DNA from 2 places in the Clostridium sp. D5 genome. Region 1 is predicted to be linked to the other one. Evidence: predicted binding sites of a transcription regulator. Region 1 holds the regulator's gene; the other holds the start of a gene.
What was found. The regulator LexA, encoded in region 1, represses DNA repair genes until DNA is damaged. The targets are predictions, from matches to a motif close to CNAACANNTGTTNG.
Positions count from the first base shown of each region.

Region 2: uvrB (excinuclease ABC subunit UvrB) is a predicted target of LexA. The motif match lies at 5,163-5,176, and genes of this name have one in related genera.

Region 1 is NZ_GL870814.1:290,519-306,757, reverse strand. It holds gene HMPREF0240_RS14960 (aspartate kinase) at 1-901, shown strand, start outside; gene HMPREF0240_RS14955 (CBS domain-containing protein) at 923-1,336, shown strand; gene HMPREF0240_RS14950 (amidohydrolase family protein) at 1,349-2,131, shown strand; gene rplU (50S ribosomal protein L21) at 2,241-2,549, shown strand; gene HMPREF0240_RS14940 (ribosomal-processing cysteine protease Prp) at 2,562-2,906, shown strand; gene rpmA (50S ribosomal protein L27) at 2,912-3,196, shown strand; gene obgE (GTPase ObgE) at 3,526-4,809, shown strand; gene yhbY (ribosome assembly RNA-binding protein YhbY) at 4,827-5,117, shown strand; gene nadD (nicotinate-nucleotide adenylyltransferase) at 5,127-5,741, shown strand; gene yqeK (bis(5'-nucleosyl)-tetraphosphatase (symmetrical) YqeK) at 5,738-6,304, shown strand; gene rsfS (ribosome silencing factor) at 6,326-6,676, shown strand; gene HMPREF0240_RS14905 (extracellular solute-binding protein) at 6,702-8,174, shown strand; gene HMPREF0240_RS14900 (EAL domain-containing protein) at 8,229-11,234, shown strand; gene lexA (transcriptional repressor LexA) at 11,382-11,996, opposite strand; gene HMPREF0240_RS14890 (LysM peptidoglycan-binding domain-containing protein) at 12,233-12,610, shown strand; gene HMPREF0240_RS14885 (ABC transporter substrate-binding protein) at 12,799-14,709, opposite strand; gene HMPREF0240_RS14880 (GGDEF domain-containing protein) at 14,712-16,239, opposite strand, start outside.
Region 2 is NZ_GL870818.1:128,423-144,661, reverse strand. It holds gene HMPREF0240_RS19085 (ATP-dependent RecD-like DNA helicase) at 1-1,709, opposite strand, end outside; gene HMPREF0240_RS19080 (rod shape-determining protein) at 1,854-2,843, opposite strand; gene HMPREF0240_RS24505 (hypothetical protein) at 3,398-3,538, shown strand; gene HMPREF0240_RS19075 (MATE family efflux transporter) at 3,670-5,046, shown strand; gene uvrB (excinuclease ABC subunit UvrB) at 5,284-7,272, shown strand; gene uvrA (excinuclease ABC subunit UvrA) at 7,316-10,162, shown strand; gene HMPREF0240_RS19060 (hypothetical protein) at 11,001-11,327, opposite strand; gene HMPREF0240_RS19055 (MATE family efflux transporter) at 11,528-12,886, shown strand; gene ytvI (sporulation integral membrane protein YtvI) at 13,190-14,308, opposite strand; gene yihA (ribosome biogenesis GTP-binding protein YihA/YsxC) at 14,311-14,913, opposite strand; gene lon (endopeptidase La) at 14,915-16,239, opposite strand, start outside.

The DNA.
Region 1 (16,239 bases):
TGAAGACGGAACTTTCAATGATAAGGTGACAAACGATCTGCTCGCTGCCCGTCTCAAGGATGTTACGCACGCCGTAATTCCGGGATTTTACGGTGCAAAAGAGGATGGAACGGTTGCAACATTCTCAAGAGGCGGTTCTGACGTCACAGGTTCACTTGTTGCACTGGCCGTTTCAGCGGATTTATATGAAAACTGGACAGATGTTTCAGGCTTTCTGATTGCAGACCCCCGGATTGTCAAAAACCCAAAATCTATAGAGACGATTACATATAAAGAACTGCGGGAGCTTTCCTACATGGGGGCAAGCGTGCTTCACGAGGATGCCATCTTTCCGGTAAGAAAAGCCGGAATACCGATTAACATCCGCAATACCAATGCGCCGCAGGATAAAGGAACATTAATTGTAGAAGGAACTTGCAGACAGCCAAAGTATACCATTACCGGTATTGCTGGTACAGATGGTTTCGCTTCCATCACAGTTGAAAAGGCGATGATGAACTCCGAGATTGGCTTCTGCCGTAAAGTGCTTCAGGTATTTGAGGCAAACGATATTTCTATTGAGCATATGCCGTCCGGAATTGATACGATGACGATATTTGTCCATAAGGATGAATTCGAGGAGAAAGAGCAGCAGGTACTTGCGGGAATCCACAAGGAGGTGGATCCTGACCATATCGAACTGGAATCAGATCTTGCACTGATTGCTATTGTAGGCCGGGGAATGCGTGCTACCCGCGGAACAGCGGGCAGGATTTTCTCAGCCCTTGCCCATGCGCATATTAATGTTAAAATGATTGACCAGGGGTCCAGTGAGCTGAATATTATCGTAGGTGTCAGACATGATGATTTTAAAAATGCCATCAGAGCCCTGTATGAAATTTTTGTATTAACACAAATCTAAGGAAAGGTAACGGATTTAGTTATGAACATTCTGTTCTTTTTAAAACCGAAAAATGAAGTTGCTTATATCTATAATGACTGTACGCTGCGTCAAGTGCTGGAGACAATGGAGTACCACAAGTACGCATCCATTCCGATGCTGAACCGGGAGGGCGAATTTGTGGGGACGGTCACAGAAGGCGATCTGCTCTGGGGGATCAAGTCTTATAAAAATCTGGATATCAAAAGTGCTGAGACTATTTTTATTCGTGATTTCCCGCGCAAGGCAAACTTTGATGTGGTTCCTGCCGATGCGGACATGGAAGATCTTGTAAAGACGGCTATGAACCAGAACTTTGTGCCCGTTGTGGATGACCAGAATAAATTTATCGGTATTATCACCCGCAGAAGCATTATAGAGTACTGTTATGATAAGTTGAATGATTGCGATAAGTAGAGGCAAAATAATATGATCGATTTTCATACACACATTTTCCCAGATAAAATTGCCGGCAAAACATTGGGGTTTTTGAGCGCCAGATGCAGAACCGTTCCCTTTACAGACGGAACGGCCGATGGTTTAAAAGCTTCCGGGCAGAAAGCTGGCATGGATATTTCCATAGCCCTCCCGGTGGTTACAAAACCGGCCCAGTTCGAAAGTATTAACCGCTTTGCAGCACAGTTTCAGGAAGGGGAGATTATCTCGTTCGGCGGACTCCATCCTGACAGCAGTGACTACAGGAGCGAGCTGCGTACTCTGAAAGATATGGGGGTTAAGGGGATTAAGCTGCATCCTGCATATCAGGAGACCATGTTTAACGATATCCGCTACAAACGAATTGTTTCTTATGCATCAGAGCTGGGGTTTATCATTACAGTGCACGGCGGCTATGACCCGGGATATCCGGACTGTATTTACTGTGCGCCGCAGATGGCTGCTGAAGTGATTGATGAAGTGCAGCCGGAAAAGCTGGTAATTGCCCATATGGGAGGGTTTAAGTGCTGGGATGATGTTGAACGCTGTATCGTGGGAAAGCAGGTTTATCTGGATACGGCTGTAGTATTTGGTGAGATTGATGACGGACAGTTCGTGCGCATCTGCAGGAATCATGGCACGGACAAGATTTTATTTGCTACAGATTCTCCATGGACCGGGCAGGCAGAATCTGCAGAATACATGAACAGGCTTCCGTTCACAGAGACGGAGAAAAACAGGATTTTTGACGAAAATGCCAGAAAACTATTGACTTAATAAATTTTCGTGTGCTATACTACAACGGTATGCCGCGCAATGAGGTTTATAAGTTCTGTCGTTCTGACAGACACCGTAATTGGCGAGTAATGATAATAGGAGGTGCCATATGTACGCAATTATAGCAACAGGTGGTAAACAGTACAAAGTAGCCGAAGGCGATATCATTAAAGTAGAAAAACTTGGGGTAGAGGCTGGCGAGACTTATACATTTGACCAGGTACTTGCAGTGAACAACGACAATCTTGTTGTTGGAAATCCGACAGTCGAAGGTGTAACAGTTACAGCTTCTGTAATTGGCGACGGCAAAGCTAAAAAAGTTGTCGTTTACAAGTATAAGAGAAAATCTGGATACCATAAGAAAAATGGTCACAGACAGCAGTATACTGCAGTTAAGATTGACAAGATCAACGCATAACCCGGTGACAGAATGATTAAAGTAACGATTTATAAGACTGACAAGCATGAATATGTAGGTTTTGATGCACAGGGACATGCCGGATACTCTGATGAGGGTATGGACATTGTATGTGCAGCGGCCTCAGCGCTGATTATCAATACGATAAATGCGATTGAGAGATATACATCTGATGAGATCTCTGTTGTGACAGATGACTCGGAAGATGCACAGGGGCTGATTCAGTTCAGATTTACCGGTGAGAAGCCTACACATGATGCTGATCTGCTGTTAAAGACTATGATTCTTGGGTTGGGAGAAATAGAAGATGACAGCGAATATGAACCATACATTGATATTATCTTCGAGGAGGTGTAATAACCATGATGAAGTTGAACCTTCAGTATTTTGCTCATAAAAAGGGAGTTGGTTCTTCCAAGAACGGCCGTGACTCTGAGTCTAAAAGATTAGGTGCCAAAAGAGCTGACGGACAGTTCGTTAAAGCCGGCAATATCCTTTACAGACAGCGTGGAACAAGAATTCATCCAGGCGTGAATGTAGGACGCGGCGGAGATGACACACTGTTTGCTTTAGTAGATGGTGTTGTCAGATACGAGAGAAAAGGAAGAGATAAGAAACAGGTTTCTATCTATCCAGTAGCTGAATAATTAGTTTAGCACACACGGCCTCAGACCTAACAGTCTGAGGCCTGTTTATTATCTTATAGGAAAGTTCGCCTATAAGATAATAAAGCCCTCCCGGCGGGATGCGCACTGCGGCGTAAGATGTAGATGTCGCGATGCGACCGCCGCAGGCGCGAGTTTCGCAAGCGAAACTCTATTTTATTCTGAGAAATATCAACAGTTCAGGCTTGCCTAAACTGTTACATAGGATATGTGAAATCAGGGAATTATGAATAGTAAAAGGAATTATGTTGTGATATAATAAGAAAGATATTGAATTGGAAAAAAATAGATAATAGAAAAGGATATATAATATGTTTGCAGATAGAGCGAAAATTTTCATAAGATCCGGAAAAGGCGGGGACGGGCACTGCAGCTTTCGGAGGGAACTTTATGTTCCAAACGGCGGACCGGACGGTGGCGATGGGGGAAAAGGCGGCGACCTGATTTTTGAAATAGATGAGGGCCTGAATACGCTGGTAGACTTCCGTCATAAAAGAAAATACGCGGCCAGCGACGGCGAGGAAGGCGGTAAGCGCCGCTGCCACGGAAAAGACGGTAAAGATCTTGTATTGAAAGTACCGGAAGGAACCGTACTGAAAGAATCGAGAACAGGAAAAGTCATTGCAGATATGTCCGGGGATAACCGACGCCAGATCGTTTTAAAAGGCGGCAGAGGAGGACTTGGCAATCAGCATTTTGCAACCTCCACCATGCAGGTGCCGAAGTATGCACAGCCCGGACAGCCGGCCATGGAACTGGAGGTAAACCTGGAGCTGAAGGTCATCGCAGACGTTGGCCTGATTGGATTTCCGAATGTCGGAAAGTCAACGCTGCTTTCCCGGGTTACGAATGCCGATCCGAAGATAGCCAATTATCACTTTACAACGTTGAATCCGAATCTTGGAGTGGTAGATCTGGAAGGCGCCAAGGGATTTGTTATGGCAGATATTCCAGGACTGATTGAAGGAGCTTCCGAAGGCATCGGACTCGGACATGAATTCCTGCGCCATATCGAACGGACAAAGATGATGATCCATGTGGTCGATGCGGCGGGCACGGAGGGCCGTGACCCGGTGGATGATATCTATAAAATCAATGCAGAACTGACAGCCTATAATCCAGAGATTGCAAAGCGTCCGCAGGTGATTGCCGCCAACAAGACAGACCTGATATACAGCGAAGATGAAGATCCTGTGGACAGGCTGAGGGCGGAATTTGAGCCAAAAGGAATGAAAGTATTCCCTATTTCAGGAGTATCCGGCCAGGGAATCTCAGAGCTTTTATATTATGTGAGCGGACAGCTCCAGAATATGGATGTAAAGCCTGTTGTGTTTGAGCAGGAATATTTCCCTGAGGATGAGCTGATCTATGAAGATCTGCCTTATACAGTGGAGAAAGAAGGCGAACTGTATGTCGTGGAAGGTCCGAAGATCGAAAAGATGCTTGGTTACACGAACCTGGATTCTGAGAAGGGCTTTGCGTTCTTCCAGAAGTTCTTAAAAGATTCCGGCATCCTGAAAGACCTGGAACAGGCGGGCATCCAGGAGGGTGAAACAGTTAAGATGTACGGTTTACAGTTTGACTATTATAAATAAACAGGAGATAAAATAGAATGACAACAAAACAGAGAGCTTATTTAAAAAGCCTTGCCATGACAATGGACCCGATCTTTCAGATCGGTAAGTCCAGTATTACTCCGGGACTTACCGAAGCAATTTCAGAAGCCCTGGAAGCCAGAGAGCTGATTAAGATCAGCGTCCTGCAGAACTGCGCAGATGATCCGAGAGAACTGGCAGAACTGGTTGCAGGACGGACACGTTCCCAGGTTGTACAGGTTATCGGCAAGAAGATTGTATTATACAGGGAAGGAAAAGACGACAAGAAAAAGATCGTACTTCCGTAGGAGGATTTTATGAGAATCGGCATCATGGGAGGCACATTTGACCCGATCCATATAGGGCATTTGCTTTTGGGTGAATTTGCCTTTGAAGAGTTTAAGCTGGACGAAGTATGGTTTTTACCGAATGGTAATCCACCTCACAAAGATACAGAAGAGATGGACACCCTGCTCACTCACAGGATTGAGATGGTAAGGGCAGCGATCAGCGGTTCTCCGCACTTTAAGCTGTCCCTGCACGAGGCCAGGGCAGGGGTTCATTCCTACACTTACCGGACGATGCTGGAGTTCCATGAACAGTATCCGGGCAACGAATTTTATTTTATACTGGGAGCAGATTCTCTGTTTTCCATTGAACAGTGGAAGTATTTCAAAGAGATATTTCCTACCTGTACGATACTCGCTGCCATGAGAGACGACAAGGATGTGGGAGATATGAAGAAACAGATTGTATATCTGAAAGAGACGTATGGGGCCGATATTAAACTGCTCCGGGCACCACTTCTTGAGATTTCTTCAACGACGATCCGGGAGAGGGCTGCGAAGGGACTGACGGTACATTATTTTGTGCCTGACGCAGTGGCTGAATATATAAAAGAACATCATTTATACAGGGAAGTGGAGTCATGACGGATATTACGGGAATTCAAAAAAAACTGGAGAAAAGATTAAAACCCGAACGCTATGAGCATACGCTGGGAGTCATGTATACCGCAGCTTCGCTTGCCATGTGTCATGACGCGGATATAAGCAAAGCTATGCTGGCTGGGCTGCTTCATGACTGCGGAAAGTACTGCTCCGGCAAGGAACAGATCAGATTATGCAGGGAATTCAATATTACGCTGACTGAGTCTGAGAGAAAGATGCCTGCCCTGATACATGCAAAGCTGGGGGCATATCTTGCGGAACATGAATATAATATTAAGGATTCTGATATCCTGGGCGCTATCACTTATCACACCACGGGAAAGCCGGAGATGTCGCTGCTTGAGAAGATCATTTACATCGCCGACTATATCGAGCCGGGCAGGCAGGAGATTCCTGTTCTGAGTGAAGTGAGAAGTGCAGCATTTTCAAATCTGAACAGGGCGGTGGCGCTCAGTGCCGGTTCTACTATTTCATATTTGCAGAATGTGGGCAGGGAGATTGACCCGGCGACTGTCAGAACTTATGAATTTTATCACACAAATTAAGAAGGTAAAGGAGATTAATGTATGGAACAGGCAAGAAAAATGGCGCGTATCGCCTGTAAAGCGCTGGATGAAAAGAAGGGGGAGGACATTAAGGTGATAGACATTGCCGGTGTCTCCGTGCTTGCGGATTATTTCATAATAGCCAACGGCAGTAATGAAAGCCAGGTGAGGGCTCTGGTTGACAATGTTGAAGAATGCCTCCATAAAGCGGGCTTCGTACTAAAACAGCGTGAAGGCTATGGAACTGCAAGCTGGGTGCTGCTCGACTTCGGCGATATTATCGTGCACATTTTCGATAAGGAGAACCGACTGTTTTATGATCTGGAACGCATCTGGCGTGACGGGGTGGATGTAGATATCGAGGCGCTGTAACAGGTAAGCGGATGAAGGAGATACAATGATGAAGCGCGTATATAAAGCTGCAGTCTGCTTAATAACAGCTGCCATTCTTTGCCTGACAGCCGGGTGTTCTTCTGCAGAAGAAAAAACAAAAGAAAAAGAGAGCCTGCTGGATCCGAAGAAGCCGGTATCAATTGAGGTCTGGCACTATTATAATGGTGCACAGCAGGATGCATTTAACGAGCTGGTGGCAGCGTTCAATGAGAGCCGGGGAAAAGAACTGGGGATTAAGGTGAAGGCATCCAGTCTTGGAAATGTGGCTGACCTGGAAGAGAATGTTCTGGCCTCCATCGACGGAAAAGTGGGAGCCAAGGATATCCCGAATGTATTTGCGGCTTATGCAGACACGGCCTATGCGGTAGATCAGAAAGGCATGGCTGTGGATTTGATGGGATATATGACTGAGGATGAGATCAGTGAATATATGAACAGCTATATTGATGAAGGTAAATTTTCTTCAGAGGACACCCTGAAGATATTCCCGATTGCCAAAGCAACAGAAGTTTTTATGCTGAATAAGACAGACTGGGATAAGTTTGCTGATGCTACAGGTGCTTCTCTTGAGGATATCTCCACAATTGAAGGAATTACAGCTACATCAAAGGCGTATTATGAATGGACAGACAGCATAACAGATAAGCCGGATGACGGGATTGCTTTCTTTGGCAGAGACGCCATGGCCAATTACTTTATCATAGGGGCACGCCAGCTGGGTACAGAGATTTTCTCTGTCAAGGACGGTAAGCCGGCCCTGAATTTTGATAAGGATATTGTACGAATGCTTTGGGATAATTATTACGTGCCCTATATCAATGGTTATTTTGCTTCCTCCGGAAAGTTCCGCAGTGACGATATAAAGACTGGAAATATACTGGCATTTGTCGGCTCTTCAGCCGGAGCAACATTTTTCCCGGATCAGGTAACCCTGGATGATGAAAATACATATCCGATAGAGATGCAGGCTTTTGAGTGTCCGCGCTTTGAAGACGGCGAAAAGTATTCTGTACAGCAGGGTGCCGGTATGGTTGTCATGGAAAAGGAAGATAAGGCGGAGATAGAAGCTTCCGTGGAATTCCTGAAATGGTTTACAGATACGGACCGCAATATAAAGTTTGCGGTAACGTCCGGATATCTGCCTGTTAAAAAAGAGGCCAATGACAAAGAGCTCATTAATAAAAGTATTGACAGCACGGATGACAGCGTTATTCAGGTTCTGGATGCCTCTCTGACACAGATTGAAGAAACTACATTATATACGACCCGTGCCTTTGAAAATGGCACTGATGCACGTAATGTACTGGAGTATTCATTGTCAGACAAAGCAAGCGCGGACAGAGAAGCGGTAGAAACCGCAATACAAGGCGGCGTGTCCAGAGAAGAGGCTGTCAGCAAGTTTGATACAGATGAGAACTTTGAAAGCTGGTATGAGGAGACGCTGGCTTCTCTGGAAAAATTGGTGGACAATAAATAAAATCCGGTTCTGCATAAAACGTATGGCAGATTGAAGAGAGGAGGGCATAGCGGAATGCGTATTAACAGACGAAAGGCACAGCCTATACTGAGAAGAATGCTGATTCCCATGGTCCTCCTTACTTTAACTGAAGTGATGCTTCTTTCGGGAACTTTTATATTCGGGGGAGCAATCCAGGAGCTCGATGAGAATGCCAAAGGCATTGTACAGGGAAAGGTATCAAATCGTACAAGTTACCTGCAGAATGAGATGATCAACAGCTGGTCCAATGTCTCTTATACAATTCAGGTTATCAATGAGACGGCGGAAAAATTTGACCAGGACGGTACGATCGACCTTGATAATATAGGGAAAAACTCTGATGCCTGTTTCCCGCTTGTCTCAGAGATTTCCGGAAATCTGATCGAAATGCTTCGTTCCAATAAAGTGACCGGAGCATTTGTTGTTTTTAATACAGATGATCCGGAAATGCTGAGGAAGCAGAAGTCATTTTCGCGGCCGGGCGTCTATTTCCGGGATCTGGATCCCGATACAAGCGCTTCTGTCCGCAACAGCGATCTGCTGATCGAGAGAGGTTCCGTTGACCTTGTACATAGCCTGGACATTGCTACGGACAGTGCATGGAAGCCGCAGTTTATATTTAAAGCGGAAAATGAGGAGACTTACGACTTATTACTGAATCCCCAGGAACAGGGCTATAAGAACCCTGAAGCAGCTTCGCTGACAGAACTGGGTTACTGGGGGAAGCCGCATACGCTCACGGACGATGATAAGATAATGATATCCTACACTGTACCTCTGATTACTTCAACAGGTAAAGTCTATGGTACTCTGGGGATGGAAATCACTCTGGATTATCTTGCTACGATGCTTCCATCCGAAGAACTAATGAAAGATAAGCCTTCTTCCTATCTGCTTATTGTAAAAGATGCGAAAACAGGAGATTATATGACCGTTTTTTCATCCGACGATAGTATTGTACCAAATATGGAAATCCTGGATGTGTCAAGTACAAATAACGGAGAGCTTTATTTCACCGGGACTGATAATGAACGCTATAATATGGATATGGAATATCTGCAGCTTTATGATTCCAACGGCCCCTTCGAATCCGACCAGTGGGGACTTGCAGGAGCAGTTAAGGAACACGATCTGACTGAGTTTTCCAGTCATATTATGTCCTATATTATCGTTGCAATTATTCTGACAATCATTATGGGGATAGCTGGCAGCGTGCTTGTAAGTTTTATGATATCCCGGCCGATCCACCTGGTTTCAAAAAATATACAGCGGATGGACACGAAGAGAAAAATAAGGCTCCCAAGGACGAATATTTATGAGTTTGATCAGTTGGAAGAGTCTATTGAAAAGCTGAGCCGTGATGTGATAGATTCTGCAACGAAGTTTACACAGATCCTGAACAAAGCAAGTATACGGATAGCAGGATTTGAGATTGATATGAATAGTAAAACTCTCTTTATGACGGATGGCTTTTTTCATATATTTGGCAAAGAGATTGTTTCTGCCAGGAATATGGATGTGGAGTCATTCATCAGAGAGATGAAAGAGCTGGAAGTCTATAAAGAGGAGGAAGCCGAAGACTATGTACTGTATAAAATGCCATACAGGGAAAAGGAAATTTATATCAGGCTCAGTTATTCCAGCCTGGAAGACAAAAGAGTAATTGGGATTGTGGAGGATATTACAAAAACCATACAGGAGAAGCAGCTGATTGAACACGAACGCGACCATGATCTTCTTACAGGCCTGAAAAACAGGAGGGCATTCCAGCGGATTATGCAGCAGCTCTTTGAGAAAGGCGAGACATGTCTGAAAAAGGCGGCGCTGGTTATGATGGATTTGGATAATCTGAAGCAGATCAATGACAAGTTCGGGCATGATTACGGTGATAAATATATCCAGGCTGCTGCGGACAGTTTCCGCAAATATACACCTTCCAACACGATTATATCGCGTAATTCAGGGGATGAGTTCTATATTTTCTTTTATGGATACGATACGGAGGAGGAGATCACTCGGATTCTTTCGGGGTTGAAAAAGGGGATTGATCAGGAATATATCCTGCTTCCGCCCATGCAGCGGCTGAAATTAAAAATGTCCGGAGGTATTTCCTGGTATCCAAGAGATTCCCGCCATTACGGGCAGCTCCTGCAGTATTCTGATTTTGCCATGTATCAGGTGAAACACTCTACTAAAGGTGAAATCAGCGATTTTGACCTGGGTGCTTATCACAGCGAAGAATATATATCACAGAACCGCAGGGAGCTGACAGAGCTTCTGGAACGTGAAAAAGTAGAGTATTATTTCCAGCCCATCGTAGATGCGCATACCGGAGAGATATATGCCTATGAGGCCCTTATGAGGGGAACAATGCCGACATTACGCAATCCGGCAGAAATCCTGGCACTGGCAAGGGAAGAACATAAACTGGACAAAGTAGAAGAACTGACATGGAAAATGGCAACTTCCACATTTGTTCAGCATGTTAGAAATAAACGGATCAAACCGGATTGCAAAGTATTTATTAATTCGCTGGCGGATTACAGGCTGAGCAACCGGATGATTGAGTTTATCGAATCCGAGTGCAAAGGGTATCTGGATCATTTTGTATTTGAAATTACCGAGTATGCAGAGACGGATAAAGAAGCCATGGATGTAAAACGGGTTCTTGTGAACCGCTGGAATACCGATTTTGCACTGGATGATTATGGAAGCGGGTATAATGGCGAAAGAATCCTTATTGAACTTGCCCCTAAGTATATTAAAATTGACAGAGAGATTATATCCGGCATTCACCTTAATATCGATAAGCAGAAGATTGTGGAAAATACAATTTCCTATGCAAAAGAGCGGAATATCAAAGTCATTGCAGAAGGAATAGAGATGGAACAGGAGATGCATAAGGCGATGGAACTGGGCGTTGATTATATGCAGGGATATTATCTGGCACGTCCATATACGGAGCCACCTCAGATAAGCGAATATATTTTGGAACAGATCAGAAAAGACCGAAAAGGGATCCCGACGGAATGCAGTTAGGATTATAGTCATTAGAAACACAAGCGTGCAATAATTGAGCAGAAAAGTGATAAAGACATGCAGCCTTGAGGCTGCGTGTCTTTATTTGATATTGCCTTTGTTTAATTAGTCTGGCGTTATAAAGATATCCCCGCTCAGGATATGCTTTTAGAAAAAGCGGAAGACTCCGATAACCTTTCCAAGAATTGAGACTTCTTTTACTATGATAGGCTCCATGTAGTCGTTTTCAGGCTGGAGACGGTATACGCCTTCTTCTTTGTAGAAGGTCTTGACGGTGGCCCCGTCTTCTACAAGTGCAACTACCATATCACCGTTGGATGCGGTATGTTCCTGTTCTACGAGTACCATGTCGCCGTCCAGAATTCCTGCGTTGATCATACTTTCGCCCTTTACAGTCAGCATAAAGGTCTGCTTGTTCGGCATGAATTCCATGGGGATCGGGAAGTAGTTCTCAATGTTCTCCTGGGCCAGCAGCGGCTCCCCTGCGGCTACACGGCCGACAAGCGGAACATTCACCACCTCGCGTCTGGTCAGGTTGAATGTATCATCTAATATCTCTATGGCTCTGGGCTTCGTTGGATCACGCCTTATATATCCGTTCTTCTCCAATGTCTCAAGATGAGAATGTACGGATGAAGTAGACTTTAAATTAACAGCCTCACAAATCTCGCGTACAGCAGGGGGGAATCCCCGTTCTAATATCTGTGATTTTATGTATTCTAATATCTCCAGCTGCTTTTTGCTGATCTTACCCTGTGACATATAACCCTCCTTAATCCGTTAAACCCGACAGCTCAACTCATTCTATAAACATAGTACCATAGTTAAAATTAAAAAGCAAACACTTGTTGCGAAAATATGTTCGAAAAACAGCAAAACAGTATTGACAAACATTTGTTCGTGTTATATAATTTAAGGCATGAAGAACAAATGTTCGATACAGCATAACGAGAGGGAATAAATTAATCAAAAGAGAGTTATAACGGGGGGAGCCGCAGATGAGGAGAGAAAGAAATCGTTCAATGGTATGTGTAACTGAGAAGCGCACGGTAGATCATAAGAGAATCCTGGTATTATGTATCACAGCAGTATTTTTTATATTTGGAGCATGCACTTTGTTCGGAAATCTTTTGATTTCAGCACACGGCAGCCGTACAGAGGAACCTGTTAACTTTAAGTATTTTAAGAGTATTGAGATTCAGCCGGGAGATACTTTATGGGATATCGCTGAAGAATATATTACAGAAGACTACAAATCAGTTACAGAATACGTCATGGTATTAAAAGAGATGAACTCACTCAGCACAGATGATATTCAGGCGGGCCAGAATATCATGATTGCCTATAACGACACGGAGTTCAATAGCCAGGAATAAACAGACTGGTGAAAGAAAGTCTGACAGGCCGCTGGATAAACAAAGCTGAGTGACAGAAGTTATTATAGAAGGATCAATTTACTATTTACTGTTATATAGATAAAGGTATCAATATACATCCCTATGTATTGATATATAAACTCACCCAGAGACAGTCTGCAGAACACCCCGCAGACTGTCTCGTTTATTTATCTCATACCATGAACGAAAACCAATCGCCCGTCGCGGACAGGAGAGAGGAGAGCGGCAGATTCAACGGCTTTGGATACAACGTCATACGATAAAATATTGGATTTTTCACAAGTTTCAAGGTATTCTTCCGGCACTGAGCCTTCAGTTACAGTAATCGTATAAATGCGTTCTGGGTCGATTTCGGTGCCATCTGACGCAGTAATCTTTTTCACCCGGTTACCAGGCTCTGCAGTTGGGTCGAATTTCATTTTAAGTCCGGATATATAGTAAAACCACCCCTTTTGGTTGTTCTCAACGCTGATCGAGTATTCCAGTGTTTTAAGAAGATTTTCGCCTGTGATAGTGGCCTTCCACAACGCCCCGTTATCGTTGGATTTTAAATCAGGCATAATACGGTTTATATCAGTAAGTGTTATATCACCACCATAGATCCGACCGCTGACACCCTTGCCATTATATTTACCGTCCTTACCATTATCTAAAAACAGAGCAAACTCGCTGTCTCCCCATTCCTTCATTGTATCTGCAACAAAATTGCCGGTCTCAGTGAGTGTGAAATCCTCGCTTGCACTGCCCAATACCAACGCTGCTGCAGGCGCAGGCGGATTGACGTTCTGCTTGTCTACCATGGTAATTACGTCTTCTTTGGTCAGAGTGCCGTCAAGAAGGCCTGCAAGTCCTGTACGCAAAGCCTGCTGTGAATTTTTCAGGGTAGGAAACACTGCATACCGCCCATTACTAAGTGCTGGAACAAGCGCATCCATCTCGGACGGGATGTTCTGTTCAAACCCTATAAGGCTTGAGAACATGCCGTCTGTATCCGCTGTGAGAGCCTGTTGTCCATCAGGAGTGGATATGTAATTCATAATTTCCATGACTATATCATATTTGTCCTTGTTTTCCGGTTCGGCTAACTGCTTATTCAGACCAATATAGCAAACCATATACAGGCGGGCCCAATCGCCTTCATCGTAGGGATTGAAAAACGGCATCAGCGCGAATTCATCGGTTGTTCCTGTTTGCTGGTATCCCATTTTTGCCATTAATGCGGAATCTTCCACCATAGCACACTGCCGTGTAAATAGCATCTTTTCACGATCGGAATAGTCGATGTCCAAATCAGACTTTTTCCAAACCCCTGCATCTGCCATTTGCATAAATACGTCAAGTGCGCCACTGAAATGCTCGCCAAAGCTGCCATTTCCCTGATTATAGCTGTCGATCCACTGCAAGTCCTTTGGGGTGCTGAAATAGCTGCCGAAGTTATAACCAGTAAATGCGGTATCAAGCACCTCACTATTTTTAAATCCAAGTTGAATTGAACGAATACCACTTTGCTCAATAGTCCTGCACAACTCAACAAAACCATTATAATCAGTTGGAACTTCCCAACCGTTCTCCTGAAACAGGGTCTTATTATATACAATACCGCGCACCTGAGCAGGACCCGGCAGATAATACAGCTTTCCATCTCTTGAAATATCATTGAGCACAGATGTGTTATACCGATTTGTAAACTCCATGCCGGAAAGATCGAGCAGGGTTTCACTCCAGTATTCTTCGCCCACATTAAGAGGCCATGTCATGACAATATCTGGAATATCATCATGTTCAAGACGTGCAGCGTATTCATCAATTCCCATATCACGAGTGTAGTTACCCACTTGAACCAGGTTAACGTTGGGAAAGCGTGCTTCAAGTGCTTCCTCGAATCTGCTAATGGAAAATGCATATTTTACCAGCACACTAATGGTAGTTTTTCCTTCGGCAGAAGGCTTTTGAGTTAAAACATCGCCGCTATCCGTTATATCCTTTTTTCGCAGGGACAGGGATAATACTATAGCTATTATCAATGCGGCAATTATTACACAGCAAAGTATATATTTATTCCTTTTACCTATCTTCATAATCAGCCTTCCTGACTTTTTTCCCTGTCATCATGCAGCAGCTTTTCGAATGAGGGGATATCCATTGGTTTTGCAAATACATAACCTTGAATAAAGTCACAATTTACACGTTTCAGCATATCCACCTGACTGCGCTCCTCAACACCTTCCGCAACAGTCTCCAGTGACAAAGCCTTTGCCATTCTGATTATATTAGTTACAACAGCTTCTGTGCGGCTCATGTCAATGTCATTTCCATGGAAAAATATCTTATCCAGTTTTAGCACATCTACAGGGAGGTTTTTTATCAAATTCAGGGATGAATAGCCACTTCCGAAATCATCCATTGAACATTTAAATCCTGTCTCCTTAATATTGCGGATAATATCAATAAAGCTGGTGTCATTATCAAATATCATGCCTTCGGTTACTTCGATTTCGATGAGTGAGCGGTCTATGTTGTAGTTATCGGCAATCCGGCAATATTCAAAGATAAAGTTCTTGTCCTTAAAATGCAGGCGGGAACAGTTTATCGAAACTCTTATAGGATCTATACCATTATCAATCCAGCGTCTTAAGGTAGAACATACTGTTTCAAATACAAACAGATCCAGTCGGATGATAAATCCGTTTTTCTCAAACAGAGGTATAAATTCATCCGGGTAAATCATGCCTTCATTGGGGCTTTTCCACCTTACAAGTGCTTCAGCACCGCCGATCTTTTCTTCGGGAAGACGATATTTGGGCTGCAGAAACACCATAAATTCGTTATCTTTAAGGGCGGGTTCCATTCTGTCTTCCAGCTCTTTTTCACGCAGCATCTGCCGGCGTACTGCATCGTTATAGAAAGCACAGCGCAGTTTATTATCTATTGTATGCGGCGTTTCACGAAGGGCAAGTTTTGCCCTGTCAATCATCTGCGGGAAGGAAGTAGTAGTGTTTTCAATGACATATATACCAAATTCCATTTGCGGCAGTTTCCAGGGCTTCTTTTGTTCCACAGCGGTTTCTTCCACCTCTGTGCACCATTGTCCAAATCTACTTAGCAGGTCGCCTTCGTCATTAAACTCAATCAGCATACAGAAATTATCCGCGAACTGCCTGCCGATAACTTCATATTCCGAAATTTTACTGCAAAGAAATTCACTGATAAATCTTAGGATGGAATCGCAGTTGATACGGCCAAGTTCATCATTTAATATCTTGAATTTGATGATATTGGTATACACCAACGCATAATGTTTATTAGGGTGTTCAGACAGCAGGTTAGCTGCCGACTCGTAGAACCGCTGAATTGTATTGCCTCCGGTTACTTCATCAACATATGCAATCTGTTCCAGCTTGCGTTTATGATTGTTAAATATATAAAACAGTGATGCCGACAATCCTGCAAAAGCAACGGCTATCATACCACAAATAATCAAGGTTGATTTCAGCAGAAGATTGGACTTTTTATTTACAACATCCTCTGGTACAAACGACAGCAGGTACCAGTCATTTGTAGAGACAGGAGTGTATATCATATATGTTTCTTTTCCGTCAAGATTAAAG
Region 2 (16,239 bases), on a different contig from region 1:
TTCAGATACCGCTGCAGGATTGTATTCAGCCGCTCCACCCCCAGCAGGCCTTTTCTGGTCGGTGTCATCACCTGAATCTCTGCGGGCGCTGCATCTACGTATCTGGGAAGCTTTTTCTGAATCAGGGTGATCACCACACTGATAATTACGTCGGCCTCCTGCCGCTTTAAAAAGAAAAAGTCCCGGCTCTTATTATTGAGGACAACAGGCTCTCCCGCATTGATCTTATGGGCATTTACCACAATATCACTCTCACCTGCCTGCCGGAAAATCTTCGTCAGCGTCACCACGGGAAATCTGCCCGATGCTATGATATCCTTCAGCACACTCCCCGGACCCACGGAAGGCAGCTGGTTCACATCCCCCACCAGAATCAGACGTGTGCCTTCCACTACTGCAGAAAGAAGGGCATGCATCAGCGGAAGGTCTACCATGGACATCTCATCGATAATCAGCACATCCGTCTCCAGAGGATTCTGCCGGTTCCGTATAAAACCATTTACATTGCCCTCCTCCTCAGGATTCCCGCTGACCTCCAGCAGGCGGTGGATCGTCTGTGCCTGGTAGCCGGTTGCCTCCGTCATTCTCTTGGCAGCTCTTCCGGTTGGCGCCGCCAGCAGAATACTCATTCCCTCGCTCTCAAAAAACTGAATCATCGTATTGATCGTTGTTGTCTTTCCGGTTCCCGGCCCCCCGGTCAGAATCAACAGGCCGTGTTTTATAGATTCTATCACCGCTCTGTGCTGCATGGGATCCAGAGAAATCTCCTCCTGCTTTTCCACTTTCCTGAGCCGTTTCTCCATCATATCTTCCGGCATGCTGCAGTCAATGTTCAGATCGTGCAGCATCCGGGCCGTGTTCAGTTCCAGATAATAATAATGGGCCGGATAGATCCTGATCTCCCCCTGTTCTTCTTTACGGACCGTCTTCTTCTCAATGCAGAGATCCATGATATATTTTTCCACATCCTGGATCTCCACTCCCAAAAGCTGTCCTGCACGCGCCGCCAGCACCTGCTGAGGAAGATAAATATGCCCCTCCATGGCCGACTGCTGCAGTGTATAAAATATTCCGCTCCTGATTCTGAAATCCGAATCCGTATGTATCCCAATCCTGGATGCAATCTCGTCGGCAGTCTTAAAGCCCACCCCCTCTATATTATCTGCAAGCTGATACGGATTCTCCTCCAGTACCTGATACAGCTTCGTTCCATAATGTTTGTATATCTTCACGGCAAGGGTTGTGGATATGCCATATTTCTGCAAATAGATCATGGCCCGGCGCATATCCTTCTTTTCCTCCACCTGCTCCGCAATCTCTCTGGCCTTCCGTTCGCTGATTCCCTTCACCTCCGACAGCCGTTCCGGCTCTTCCTCGATGATCCGGAATGTATCTTCTTTAAACTTCCTGACGATCCGTCCTGCCAGTGCGGCACCGACACCCTTCACTGCCCCCGAACCCAGATATCGTTCTATGGATACCAGATCTTCCGGCTCTTTCACCTCATGCGAACTCACTTTGAGCTGGCTTCCATATACACTGTGATTCACAAAATCCCCATGGAGTTCCAGCATCTCTCCTTCATTAATGTAGTTGAAACTGCCGACACAGGTAGTCTCCCCATCCTCATTTTCCAGATTAAATACAGTATATCCATTGTCCTCATTGCGGAACACAATGTGCTCCACATATCCGGTGACTACTTCCACAATTTCCTCCCAACCGGAGCTTCTCCTTCTTCCAAATGTCTTACAGACATCCGGCAGGCTCCTCCGTAACATAAATTAAGACAGACTCCTTCCGGCAGCATCCTGTACCGTCTGAAGTAGTCTGTCCCACCCTGACTTCCTCCCTTAGAAGTCATTCCTGCCACTCATAAACTCAACGAACTGCCCGGTTCCGATGGCCACAACCTTCATTGGATCCTCGGCCGTCATCGTATGAATCCCCGTTTTCTCCTCAATCAGTTCTTCCAGACCGCGCAGCATGGCACCTCCGCCGGTCAGTACAATTCCTCTGTCCAGAATATCCGCTGAAAGCTCCGGGGGGGTCTGTTCCAGCACGGCAATTACCGCTTCCACAATCTGCCCTGTCGCCTCCCGCAGCGCTTCTTCTGTTTCTGAAGACGTAACCGTGACTGTTTTCGGAAGGCCTGTCACAAGATTCCGTCCCCTGACTTCTATAGTCTCTTCCTCAACAAGAGGATATGTTGTCCCAATTTTAATCTTAATATCTTCCGCCGTCCGTTCTCCGATCAGCAGATTATGTTTCTTTCTCATGTAGCGCACAATGGCTTCGTCAAAATCATCCCCTGCAATCTTGATCGAAGTGTTGACCACCGTGCCACCCAGGGAGATAACCGCTATATCTGCGGTTCCGCCGCCGATATCCACAATCATATTCCCGCAGGGTTTGGAAATATCAATCCCCGCTCCGATTGCCGCCGCAACCGGTTCTTCTATCAGGTGTACCTCTCTTGCCCCTGCAGCAAATGTAGCTTCCTCTACAGCCTTCTTTTCGACTTCCGTCACGCCGCTCGGCACGCAGATGCTGATACGTGGCTTCTTAAACGTCCTTTTTCCAAGAGACTTCTGTACAAAATATTTGATCATCTTCTCTGTCACAGTATAATCTGAAATAACTCCCTGTCGCAGCGGGCGCACCGCTACGATGTTACCGGGTGTTCTTCCCAGCATCAGGCGCGCTTCCTCCCCGATTGCCTTGATGACATTCGTATCCCTGTCAAATGCCACAACGGACGGTTCCTTCAGCACAACCCCTTTTCCTTTTACATACACCAGCACACTGGCTGTTCCCAAATCTATCCCGATATCTACAGACATATTAACGCTCCCTTCCACAACCCTTACTACTCTTTATCTCCACTCATTTGTACTTCTCTGCCTCCGGCAGAAATATCATTCAAGTATATTATGAATTCCTTTGTTTCCTCGGTGCAGTCTCTCCCCAACTTGCACCAATAGTATAATAAACTTTTCCAAAAATGGAAACCCCTTTTTTGTATTTTTAGTTTTTCTTAAGGATTATAAAAATACATACGCCAGAATACGACCTTTTTTTCCTAATGATACTAGTCTGATGCTAGTATGCTGAGTTCTAAAGTTTTTTATGTTAATACATTCAACAATTATAATAAATTGTTGAATTATAGCTATCACTTCCTTATAATATAACTATACCCGTTGTCTTGTTATGAAAATGGAGAGGATGAAATGGAAAATGTAAGGATAACTTTTGCAAAGTCAGAAGTTATCCTTTTTTATATTAAAGAATGCATGTGCAGTGTTCACTGTTTGGAAAAGCAAACAAATGCTAAAATATTTTTATAAAGAAGTTATCACGTGATAAAAAACTGTAAAAGGAGGCAAGGTGGAAAATGATGTTTGGTATGAGTATCGTAGTGCTCATATCCTATTTTTTAAGTATGCTGTCCGCCCTTCCTGCAAGTGTCCTGCAGAAACTGCGCTTTGATTTTCAGCCCGGTACCAAGGGCTCTTTTTTAGTAGAGACGTCATAGAAAGAGCTAAGCTGAAGATTAGCAGCAATACTGAGAGTATGTTCTTAAGGTTGTTTATAAAGTTATTTCTGCATCAACAAAATCTGTGGTTTTCAATGTATTTTGCACTTAATGAGAGGAGTGGTTTAAAGATGAGCAACAATAATGAGACAAATACCTTTACATCGGGACCCATATTGTCCCCATTTCTTAAGTTTACGTTTCCGATTCTGATTTCTATGTTTTTACAGGCTTTATACAGTGCGGTTGACTTAATTGTTATAAGCCGTTACTGCGGGCCTGCCGAGAGTGCTGCTGTATCCTCGGGCGGTAATGTCATGTATCTCCTTCAGGTCGTTGTCACAGGACTCGCTATGGGTGTGACTGTAGCTATTGGGCGGTACATAGGAGAAAATGACGGCGAAAGCGCTGCTAAATCTATGGGAGCTTCAATTAGTATATTTGCTGTTTTTGGCGTTATTTTAACTGTTATCATGGTTGTCATAACACCTTTATTGGTAAATGCTATGAACGTGCCGGTAGAAGCTCATGATTTTGCGGTTCAGTATTTATCAATATGCTGCAGCGGTTTGATTTTTATTGTCGGATATAATCTGCTAAGCTGTATATTCAGAGGCATCGGCAATTCTATTCTTCCGTTAGTTTTCGTCATTATTGCCTGTGTAATTAATGTTATTGGTGATGTTGTTTTAGTATCCGTATTTGATATGGGGGTAAAGGGCGTAGCCATAGCTACCGTAGGCGCCCAGGCCATAAGCCTTATTTTGTCAATTATTATCATCAGATTCACAAAGCTTCCATTTGTCTTCAAATTAAGCTACATTCGATTCGATAAAGAAAAGATCAAAGAGATGTTTTCAATTGGAACACCTGTAGCAATGAAAGATCTTGTTACTCAGATCTCATTTCTCGCTGTAAATACATTTGCAAACGGCATGGGACTTATCATGGCGGCCGGATACGGTATTGCATGGCGTGTTGTCAGTTTCGTATTGCTGATACCGATCTCTTACATGCAGTCTATGTCTGCATTTATTGCACAGAACATGGGGGCTAAGAAGCCGGAAAGAGCCAAAAGAACACTGTTCTATGGTATGGGGACTTCTGTTGTTACCGGACTGATCGTATTCTATTTTGTATGTTTCCATGGCGATGCGCTGGCTTCGATCTTCACTGCAGATCAGACAGTTATCGCTGCAGCGGCACAGTATCTCAAAGGATTCTCTGTTGACTGTATACAGGTTGGTATTCTATTCTGCTTTATGGGATTTTACAATGGCTGCAGCCGTACAAAGTTTGTATTTTTCCAGGCGTTCTGGGATTCATGGGTTATGCGTGTTCCCGCGGCTTATATTTACAGCCATATGGCAGGCGCAACACTGTTCCACCTGTCTCTCGCAACACCTACCGCTACTACAAGTACAATTATTGTATGTATTATTTACTATAATATTGTTAAGAAAAATATTTTCAATTATCCGAAAGCAATATCAAAAACTTCGGCATAACTTAAAAAATAAAATGAAAACCCATGAGATGCAGCAGCCTCCAGAACAATGTTTTGGAGGCTGTTTTAATTCTCAGCAGTCTGTTCCAGCCACTAAATAATTTGTCTTAAATAAACAGAACAAACATTCGATTTTCTCTGTACTTTTTTTTAAACCTCTGCTATAATCATATCTGACACTATACGAGTATGAAATTCCCAATTCAGGGAATTGTTAATATATGGAGGTATCAGGTTTATGGATCATTTTGAATTAGTATCAGAATATGCCCCTACCGGCGACCAGCCCCAGGCTATTGCCGACCTGGTGCAGGGCTTTAAAGAGGGAAATCAATTTGAAACCCTGCTCGGCGTTACCGGCTCCGGCAAGACATTTACCATGGCCAATGTCATTCAGGCGCTGAACAAACCCACTCTGATCATCGCCCACAATAAAACCCTGGCCGCGCAGCTCTACGGAGAATTCAAAGAGTTTTTCCCCCATAATGCGGTCGAATATTTTGTCTCCTACTACGACTATTACCAGCCGGAAGCCTATGTCCCCTCATCGGACACATATATTGCAAAGGACTCCGCCATCAACGACGAAATTGACAAACTCCGGCTGTCTGCCACTATGGCTCTTGCAGAGCGGCGGGATGTCATCATCGTAGCCAGCGTATCCTGCATCTATGGACTGGGAAGTCCGATGGACTACCAGAACATGGTGATCTCCCTGCGCCCGGGCATGACCAGGGACAGAGACGAGGTCATGGCCAAGCTGATTGAGATCCAGTATGACAGAAACGAGATGGATTTCCACCGCGGAACCTTCCGGGTGCGCGGAGACGTCCTGGAGGTAATCCCCGCTTACTCTGAGGATACTGCCATCCGTATCGAATGGTTCGGCGATGAGGTGGAGCGGATTACAGAGATTGACATCCTGACCGGTGAGATCAAAGACGAGCTGAAGCATATCGCTATTTTTCCCGCATCCCATTATGTTGTGGACAAGGAGAATATCGCACGCGCAGTGACTGCGATCGAAAAAGAGCTGGAAGAGCGGGTAAAGGAATTCAAACGACAGGATAAACTGCTGGAAGCACAGAGGATTGCCGAACGCACGAACTTTGATATTGAGATGCTCAAAGAGACCGGATTCTGTTCCGGCATCGAGAACTACTCCCGGCATCTGGCCGGACTCGCGCCAGGACAGCCGCCTTACACTCTCATTGATTATTTCCCGGATGATTTTATCATCATGATCGATGAGTCCCACAAGACCATTCCACAGATAGGCGGAATGTACTCCGGCGATCAGTCCCGCAAATCCACCCTCGTGGACTTTGGATTCCGGCTGCCGTCGGCCAAAGACAACCGGCCGCTTAATTTCCAGGAATTCGAGAGCAAGATTAATCAGGTGATGTTCGTATCAGCGACACCAAACGTCTATGAGGAAGAACACGAGCTTCTTCGGACAGAGCAGGTAATCCGTCCCACCGGGCTGCTGGATCCCGAAGTCACTGTTCGTCCGGTGGAAGGACAGATCGATGACCTGATCGGCGAAGTGAACAAAGAAATCGCCAAAAAGAATAAGGTTCTGGTGACAACCCTCACCAAACGGATGGCGGAAGACCTGACGGATTACATGCGCGAGGTCGGTATCCGTGTCAAGTATCTGCACTCCGGTGTTGATACTCTGGAACGCACGGAAATCATCCGGGACATGCGTCTGGATGTGTTTGATGTCCTGGTTGGTATTAACCTTCTGAGAGAAGGTCTGGATATTCCGGAGATCACACTGGTAGCGATCCTGGATGCAGACAAGGAAGGATTCCTGCGTTCCGCGACATCGCTGATCCAGACAATCGGCCGTGCCGCACGTAATGCAGAGGGACATGTTATCATGTACGCAGACACGATTACAGACTCCATGCGGACTGCTATGGAAGAAACACAGCGCCGCCGTGAGATACAGATGCAGTACAATGAGGAACATGGCATCACACCGCAGACCATCCAGAAGTCTGTGCGTGACCTGATCAGTATTTCCAAAAAAGTAGCCGCCGAAGAGATGCGGATGGAAAAAGATCCCGAATCCATGAGCAGAAAAGAACTGGAAAAATTAATCTCAGACCTGTCAAAACAGATGAAAAAAGCTGCTGCTGAACTGAACTTTGAATCCGCCGCAGAGCTCAGAGATAAGCTGGTGGAACTAAAGAAGGTCCTGAACGGCCTGGACGACTGACAGGTCAGGACAAACAGATAAGAAGTAACAGAAAGGACAAAACATGGGCAAAAAAATGGACGCCAGAAAGTACATCAAGATACGCGGCGCAAATGAAAACAACTTAAAAAATATAGATTTGGATATTCCCAGAAACGAGCTTGTTGTGCTCACCGGACTCAGCGGTTCCGGGAAGTCCTCTCTCGCATTTGATACGATTTATGCGGAAGGTCAGCGCAGATATATGGAATCACTGTCCTCCTACGCAAGACAATTTCTCGGACAGATGGAAAAGCCCAACGTGGAGAGCATCGAGGGGCTCTCTCCTGCGATTTCCATTGACCAGAAATCAACCAACCACAATCCCCGTTCTACTGTCGGGACCGTAACGGAGATTTACGATTATTTCCGTCTCCTCTACGCCCGAATCGGAATTCCGCACTGCCCGAAATGTGGCAAAGAGATCATGAAACAGACGGTAGACCAGATGGTGGACCAGGTGATGAGCCTGCCTGAAGGGACTAAGATCCAGCTTATGGCCCCCGTAGTCAGGGGACGCAAGGGAACCCATGCCAAGCTCCTGGAGCGCGCGAAAAGGAGCGGCTACGTGCGTGTACGCATAGACGGAAATCTCTATGAACTGTCAGAGGAGATCACCCTGGATAAAAATATCAAGCATAATATCGAAATCATTGTGGACCGCCTTGTAGTGAAACCGGGCATTGAAAAGAGGCTGACGGATTCCGTGGAAAGTGTACTGAGTCTTGCAGAGGGCCTGCTCACCGTGGATATCATCGGCGGTGAGGCCATGAATTTCAGTCAAAGCTTTGCCTGCCCCGACTGCGGGATCAGTATTGAAGAGATTGAGCCGAGAAGCTTTTCCTTCAACAACCCATTCGGTGCATGCCCTGTCTGCTTCGGCCTGGGATATAAGATGGAATTTGCAGAAGACCTGATCATACCCGATCCGTCACTCAGCATCAGTGAGGGCGCTATCACGGTTATCGGCTGGCAGTCCTGCACCGACAAGTCCAGTTTTACCAGAGCAATACTGGATGCCCTGTGCCAGGAATACAAGTTCGATCTGGATACACCATTTGAAAAGTATCCAAAGAAAATACATGATGTTATAATCCACGGTACAAACGGAAAGTCTATAAAGGTATATTATAAAGGGCAGCGCGGAGAAGGCGTCTATGATGTTACATTTGAAGGACTTCTCAAAAATGTAGAGCGCCGATACCGTGAGACAGGTTCCGAAACCATGAAGGCCGAATACGAGTCCTTTATGAATATCACGCCCTGCTCCGAATGTAAGGGACAGCGCTTGAAAAAAGGAGCCCTTGCCGTGACTGTAGGCGGACAGAATATCGCTGCCGTCACCGCTCTGTCCATCAATAAGCTGCAGAAGTTCCTGCAGGAGCTGCAGCTAACCGAGACGCAGATGCTGATCGGCGGGCAGATACTGAAGGAAATCAAAGCCCGCATTCAGTTCCTGATGGATGTCGGCCTGAATTATCTGACTCTTGCACGGGCAACCGCTTCTCTTTCCGGCGGGGAAGCCCAGAGAATCCGTCTGGCAACCCAGATCGGCTCCGGTCTGGTAGGCGTTGCTTATATTCTGGATGAACCCAGTATCGGCCTGCATCAGCGGGATAATGATAAGCTGCTCGGCACGTTGAAGCATCTCCGCGACCTGGGCAATACTCTGATCGTTGTAGAACACGATGAGGACACCATGCTGGCTGCAGACTGTATTGTAGACATCGGCCCCGGCGCAGGTGAGCACGGCGGAGAAGTAATCGCTGTCGGAACTGCGCAGGAAATCATGAAAAATAAGAACTCCATCACCGGGGCATATTTGAGCGGCAAGATTAAAATTCCGGTGCCCGAAAAAAGAGAAGAGCCAAACGGTTATCTCAAAATTATCGGTGCCCAGGAAAACAATCTGAAAAACATTGACGTGGATATCCCGCTTGGAATTATGACATGCGTGACAGGGGTTTCCGGATCCGGCAAAAGCTCCCTGGTAAACGAGATTCTCTATAAAAAACTGGCAAAAGAACTGAACCGAGCCAGAACAATTCCCGGAAAGCACAAGCGGATCGAAGGATTAGATCAGGTCGATAAAGTCATCGACATTGATCAGTCTCCGATCGGACGTACACCGCGTTCTAATCCGGCAACTTATACCGGAGTGTTCGATCTGATCAGGGACCTGTTTGCATCAACTCCCGATGCCAAAGCACGCGGCTATAAAAAGGGACGCTTCAGCTTCAACGTAAAGGGCGGCCGCTGCGAGGCCTGCAGCGGTGACGGTATCCTGAAGATAGAGATGCATTTCCTCCCGGACGTATACGTCCCCTGTGAAGTCTGCGGAGGCAAGCGCTACAACCGCGAGACACTGGAGGTAAAATACAAGGGAAAGACGATTTACGACGTCCTGAACATGACCGTAGAGGAAGCGCTGCACTTCTTCGAGCATGTTCCAAGCATCCGCAGAAAAATGGAGACACTCAACGATGTAGGCCTCTCCTACATCCGTCTGGGACAGCCATCCACGGAATTATCCGGAGGAGAAGCCCAGAGAATCAAGCTCGCTTCAGAACTGAGCAGACGCAGCACCGGAAAGACCGTCTACATCCTGGATGAACCGACAACAGGCCTTCATTTTGCCGATGTGCACAAACTGACCGAAATCCTCAGACGTCTCTCCGGCGACGGCAACACCGTCATCGTAATTGAGCACAATCTGGATGTTATCAAAACTGCCGATTATATCATCGATATCGGACCTGAAGGGGGCGATAAGGGAGGAACCATTGTCGCAACCGGAACACCGGAAGAAATCGCAAAGAACCCCAAATCCTATACAGGCAAATACGTTGATGCTGTGCTTAAGAGGGGATAATGGGGAAGCGGACGCCTGTCATAAATGTGGAGCGGGATGCCGTCTGGAGAAAAGAGGAAGGGGTCTGGAAGTAACCCGCTTACGGAGAAGTGCTAACGCAAAAGGAACTGTCCATGAGGGCACGTAACAACAATCGACTAGAAAGCCTGATGCTTTCTAGTCTAAGTTGTTACTGGGAAGTGATTTTGGAAAATCACTTCCCATCCCTCATGGACAGTTCCTTTTGCGTAAGCACTTCTAGACCGTGCGCTCTATACTTCCAGACCCCTTCCTCTTTTCTCCAGACGGCATCCCGCCCCACATTTATGACAGGCTGGGCGCATCAAGGCGGTTATAATTCCTCTTATAGGGGGACTGCTGACGGGAGAGGCGGATGGAGATGGATATGTAGTTTTGGTTATGCAGGGGAAGTGTTATATCGTATTTGGAGCTTGCGGAGGATTCCTGCTAATTTCTAAGGAGAGGCAATCATACCTGGCTGCCGGCTCACATCCGCTGCTCCCGTCTCGGAAGCCTCCCGAGGCAAGAGAGCTTTTCTTCCGACTGGATGCACGTAGCTGTCCGGAATCGCAGAAGTCCTCTTTGGGATGCGTCTTTGCGGTGTTACGGCCGCTACATCAAAATGAAAGCCAGCATATGGACTATTCGCAGGACTTCCAGTCCTGCGAATAAGCCGACTCAAGCGGGAATGCATCGGCATTCCCGTGTTTGTCGGCGGTGTCCATCATGCTGGCTTTCATTTTGATTTAGCGGCCGTTACACCGCGAAGCAGCATCCCAAAGAGGACTTCTGCGATTCCGGACAGCGGCCCCCATCCACTCACTCAAAACCTCGCGCCCTACTCTTCCTTTATGAAGGTGATTGAGGCATCTTTTGGGAGTGCCAGTTTGCATTCTACTTCGATACATTTTATAATTCCGGCAATGGCAGGGCAGGATGCATGCCCCGGCAGTTTTTCTGCTGCATACTCGTAAAGAGGACCGGTTCCTGGTTTGCCGAGACAGACATCGTAGGCATCCCATGTATCGCCTAATGCTTCCGTCATCTTATTGATGGGTTCACAGCCTGACGCTATCTTTACCTGTACCTCCATCCCGTCTTCTGAAATTGCTTCTACTTGTGTGTCAAGTCCGCATGGACCCGGCTGAATTAATACTTTTGTCATATCAACGCCTCCATTTTTCTTATATGTATTACAGCTATTATAGTCCTGCGGCGTCAGACAAGTCAATTCCTTTACTGCATAATAAAATGGAGCTATGTCCGGCTTTCCCCTGTTATATCATGGAATTCCATGGTATAATATTACGGCTGTTTTAATATTACAGATATGAAAAAATCTGCTATATAAGAGGAATTGACATAATGAAAAAAGGAATTGATTTGTTAAACGGACCCATTGCGGGGTCTTTAGCCAGGCTGGCTCTGCCTATCATGGGAACTTCACTGATCCAGATGGCCTATAATCTGACCGATATGCTCTGGATTGGACGGATCAGCAGCAATGCTGTGGCCGCCGTAGGGGCTGCCGGCATGTATATCTGGCTTTCTGCCGGCTTTACCATGCTTGCAAGAATGGGAGGGCAGGTACTTACTGCCCAGTCACTGGGAGCAGGAAAAGAGAAAAAAGCGGTGGAGTATGCCACGGCTTCTCTTCAGATGGGTCTGTTATTTGGACTTCTCTATGGCGTGATATCCGTAATTTTTAATAATCCACTGATTGGCTTTTTCCGCCTCAACAGCCCGGAAGTTATTCTGGATGCCCGGTGGTATCTGGCGATCACCTGCGGCGGAATTGTATTTAACTTCATGAACCAGATACTTACCGGTCTTCTGACCGCAATGGGTAACAGTATTGTCACCTTCTGGTCTACAACCATCGGACTGGTCATCAATCTGGTTCTGGATCCGCTTCTGATATTCGGACCGGGACCACTGCCCCGCCACGGCGTAAAAGGTGCCGCAATCGCCACCGTATTTGCTCAGGTCATGGTTTTTGTAATCTATATACTGCGTATTCGGAAGGATACTCTTATATTTTCGAATATTCACATTTTGCAGCGGCCATCTATAGACCGCATGAAGGATATCCTTCTCGTAGGACTTCCCGCTGCCGTCCAGAATCTGTTTTTTACCGGAGTTTCCATGCTGATTGCAAGGCTGATTGCCGGCTGGGGAGATGCCGCAGTTGCGGTCCAGAAAGTAGGAAGCCAGATCGAATCCATATCCTGGATGACTGCCGAGGGATTTGGAAGTGCAGTGAATGCGTTTGTTGCCCAGAATTACGGTGCAGGTAAAAATGACCGTGTAAGAAAAGGCTACTTCACTGCACTCAAGATCATGTGCACCTGGGGCCTTTTTACTACTCTCGCCCTCCTCCTTTTTCCAGAAATCCTGTTTCGCATCTTCATCCCGGAGGCAGACATCCTCCCCATGGGCGTAGATTATCTGCGGATTCTGGCCCTCTCCCAGCTCTTTATGTGCACAGAAACCGCATCAGCCGGTGCATTTCAGGGACTGGGCAAAACACTGCCCCCTTCCCTCATCGGAATCGCCTTCAACGCACTTCGCATCCCCCTGGCAATCACCCTGTCCGCTACCGCCCTGAAACTGAATGGTATCTGGTGGAGCATCAGCATCTCAAGCGTCCTCAAAGGCATAATACTGCCCGCCTGGCTGCTGTTCTATATGTACACTATTGCACAGAAAAAATACTTAAAATAGCCATTTAACGCAGTAGCCAGATGGCAGACACCGTATAACCAATGAACCGGAATGCAAAGAATAAGCTAAGCGGATCTAAAGAGAAAACGGCCGGATTTTATGGATGATATTTGATTCACAAAATCAAATATCATTGAAGGCTGAGCTGTGCTGTCATCAGACAGCGCAGTGAATCCTTCATGTTCCATAAAATCCGGCCGTTTTCTCTTTAGATGCGCTTAGCGAGTGGAAAGCCCCGAAAACCAGCATGCACTTACATCCCCGCGTCTTATACCAAAACTGCCGTCAGGCGGACCTCCCCCTTCACTCCCGCAGCCCAAGTATTCCCTCTACGAGTATTTTTATATCATCAAGTATATAATCAAATGCCCCCGCCTGGCACATATTGATCAATACCATCCCGATCGGCACCGCCAGGATCAAACCGAGCACGCTGCTCACCTTGTATCCTATATAGAGCAGAAGCAGTGTCACCAGCGGATTCAACCCCATGCTGTCACCAACCAGTTTGGGCTGCAGAAGCTGCCGCACCAGCTGAGTGATTGCATAAATAACAAGCAGCGCTGCAGTCATCTTGTAATCCCCTGTGAGAAGCTTGTAAAGCGCCCAGGGTATCATGGCTGTCCCCGTCCCAAAGAAAGGCAGGAAGTCCAGAAAAGCAATTAAAAATGCAATCAGGATGGCATAATGGACGCCAAACATCGCCAGCCCGGCAAACAGGATAAGAAATACAATTCCCATGATCTTAAACTGTGCCTTGAAATAACCGCCTACCGCGTATTTCAGGTTGTCCATAACCAGACTCATCCTTTTTTCCACTGACGGCGGTGAAACCTTTTTCAGCCACTGGATCACTTCTTCTCTCTGAACGGTAAAAAAGTAGGCCGACATCATTGCCACTATAAAAGCAATCAGATAGGAGGGCAGACTCTTCGCAAAATTCCCTGCAGCGGTCACCGTTGGCTGGCTGAGCTTTGTTACCAGTTCACCCATGTACTGATCCAGATTCGCCACGACTGCATTCCAGCCATTCTGTATTCCCTCCGGCAGCTTCGAGAATACTCCGGACAGGGTGCTCCCGATCTCCCGCAGGCCCTCTTCCAGCTGGGCATACAGTTCCGGGAAATTTTTAACCAGATCACCGATCTCGGCAGACACTTTACTGATGGCAAAATACAGCAGCAGTACAATCAGCGCCAGCACCACAATAACGATCAGTGCAGATCCCAGTTTTTTAACAATCTTCAGCCTTTTCTCCAGCCAGTTCACCACAGGCGTGGCAATTGCCGATATAATCCATCCAATAACAAACGGCATAAAAAATCCGATTGACTTTATCCCGATAAATACAAAAGCTGCTGTCGCCGCAATACTGAAAATAAGGCTTACAGCCACCTGCCAGTATGGCCGTCTGTTTTCCATATTTATTCCACCTCTGCTCTGTCTAAATACTCGCTTTCTATGAGTTCCCATATCTCATCTCTGCCCTGCTTTGTAGCTGAGGAAAAGGGAATAATCTTCGTACCCGGAACCAGATCCAGCCCCTCTCTCACCATTTTCACATGCTTCTGAATCTGGCTTCTCTTTATTTTATCCATCTTGGTAGCGATAATAATGGGCTGAAATCCCTGCCCAACAATCCAGCTGTACATCATCTTATCATTTGCCGAAGGCTCGTGCCGGATATCGATCAGAAGAAAAATTGCTTTCAGCCGGGCAGAGCCGTTCAGATAACGTTCGATCAGCTTTCCCCACTGTACCTTTTCCTTCTCCGATACTTTTGCATATCCGTAACCCGGAAGATCCACCAGATACATTTCTTCGTTAATATTATAAAAATTAATCGTCTGTGTTTTCCCCGGGGTGGCGGATATTCTCGCATAAGATTTCCGGTTCATCAGCGCATTGATCAGGGAAGATTTTCCCACATTTGATTTTCCGGCAAATGCAATCTCCGGTTTATCATTGTCCGGAAGTACGCTCGTAATCCCGCAAACTGTCTCTAAGTTAATATTTTTGATTACCATACTATTCTCCTGTCTGTGGCTGATCCCCGCTTGTCTCACCGATCAGAGCTTTCTTCAGTACCTCATCCATGCTTTCAACGGGCAGGATTTCCAGACCTTTTGTGATCTCGGCGGAGAGCTCCTCCACGTCAATCTGGTTTTCTTTCGGCACAAGCACCATCTTGATCCCGGCATTCTTTGCTGCAAGCAGCTTTTCCTTCAGACCGCCGATTGGAAGAACCCGCCCCCGAAGTGTCACCTCACCGGTCATAGCCAGGTCTGCCCGCACCTTCTGGCCTGTGATAGCCGAAAGCATGGCCGTTGCCATGGTAATGCCCGCTGAAGGACCGTCTTTTGGCACCGCACCTTCCGGTATATGGACATGGATGTCATGCTTTTCAAAGAAATTCTCCGCAATCTGATACTGCCTGCTGACGGAACGGATATAACTGATCCCCGTTCTTGCAGACTCTTTCATCACATCGCCCAGCTGCCCTGTAAGCATAATTTCTCCATTTCCCGGCATTACATTCACTTCAATCTGAAGGGTGTCGCCGCCCACGCTTGTCCACGCCAGACCGCGTACGATCCCCACCTCATCAGAAGCATTGACCATCTGATACGTATATTTTTCTTTTCCAAGATATTTATGGATATTCTTCTCAGATATCGTAATCTTATCCTTTTTTGTCGTCAGTATTTCCTTTGCAGCCTTTCTGCAGATATTTCCAATCTTCCTCTCCAGCTGCCGGACACCCGCTTCCTTCGTGTAGTTGCGCGCCATCTTCCAGATCGCGTGCTTGCTAAAAACCAGCTGTTCTTCTTTCAAACCATGTTTCTCCAGCTGTTTTGGAATCAAATGTTCTATGGCAATGTGGAGTTTCTCATTCTCCGTATAGCTGCTCACTTCGATTACTTCCATGCGGTCCAGAAGCGGCCTTGGTATAGTCTGCAGCGTATTTGCCGTCGTAATAAACAGTACCTCCGACAGATCCAGCGGCACCTCCAGATAATGATCCCGGAATTTGCTGTTCTGTTCGCTGTCCAATACTTCCAGAAGGGCAGAAAAAGTATCCCCCTTGTAATCTGTACTCACCTTGTCTATCTCATCAAGAAGCATCACCGGGTTTCTTGCGCCTGCAGTTTTCATCGCGTTTGCTATTCTGCCCGGCATGGCGCCCACATATGTCTTTCTGTGTCCCCTGATCTCTGCCTCATCTCTCACACCGCCCAGCGATATTCTTACATAAGGCTTCTTCAATGCCCTTGCCAGAGATTTGGCAATAGACGTCTTGCCGGTTCCCGGCGGTCCCACAAGACACAGAATCGGACTTTCGCCCTTTTTGG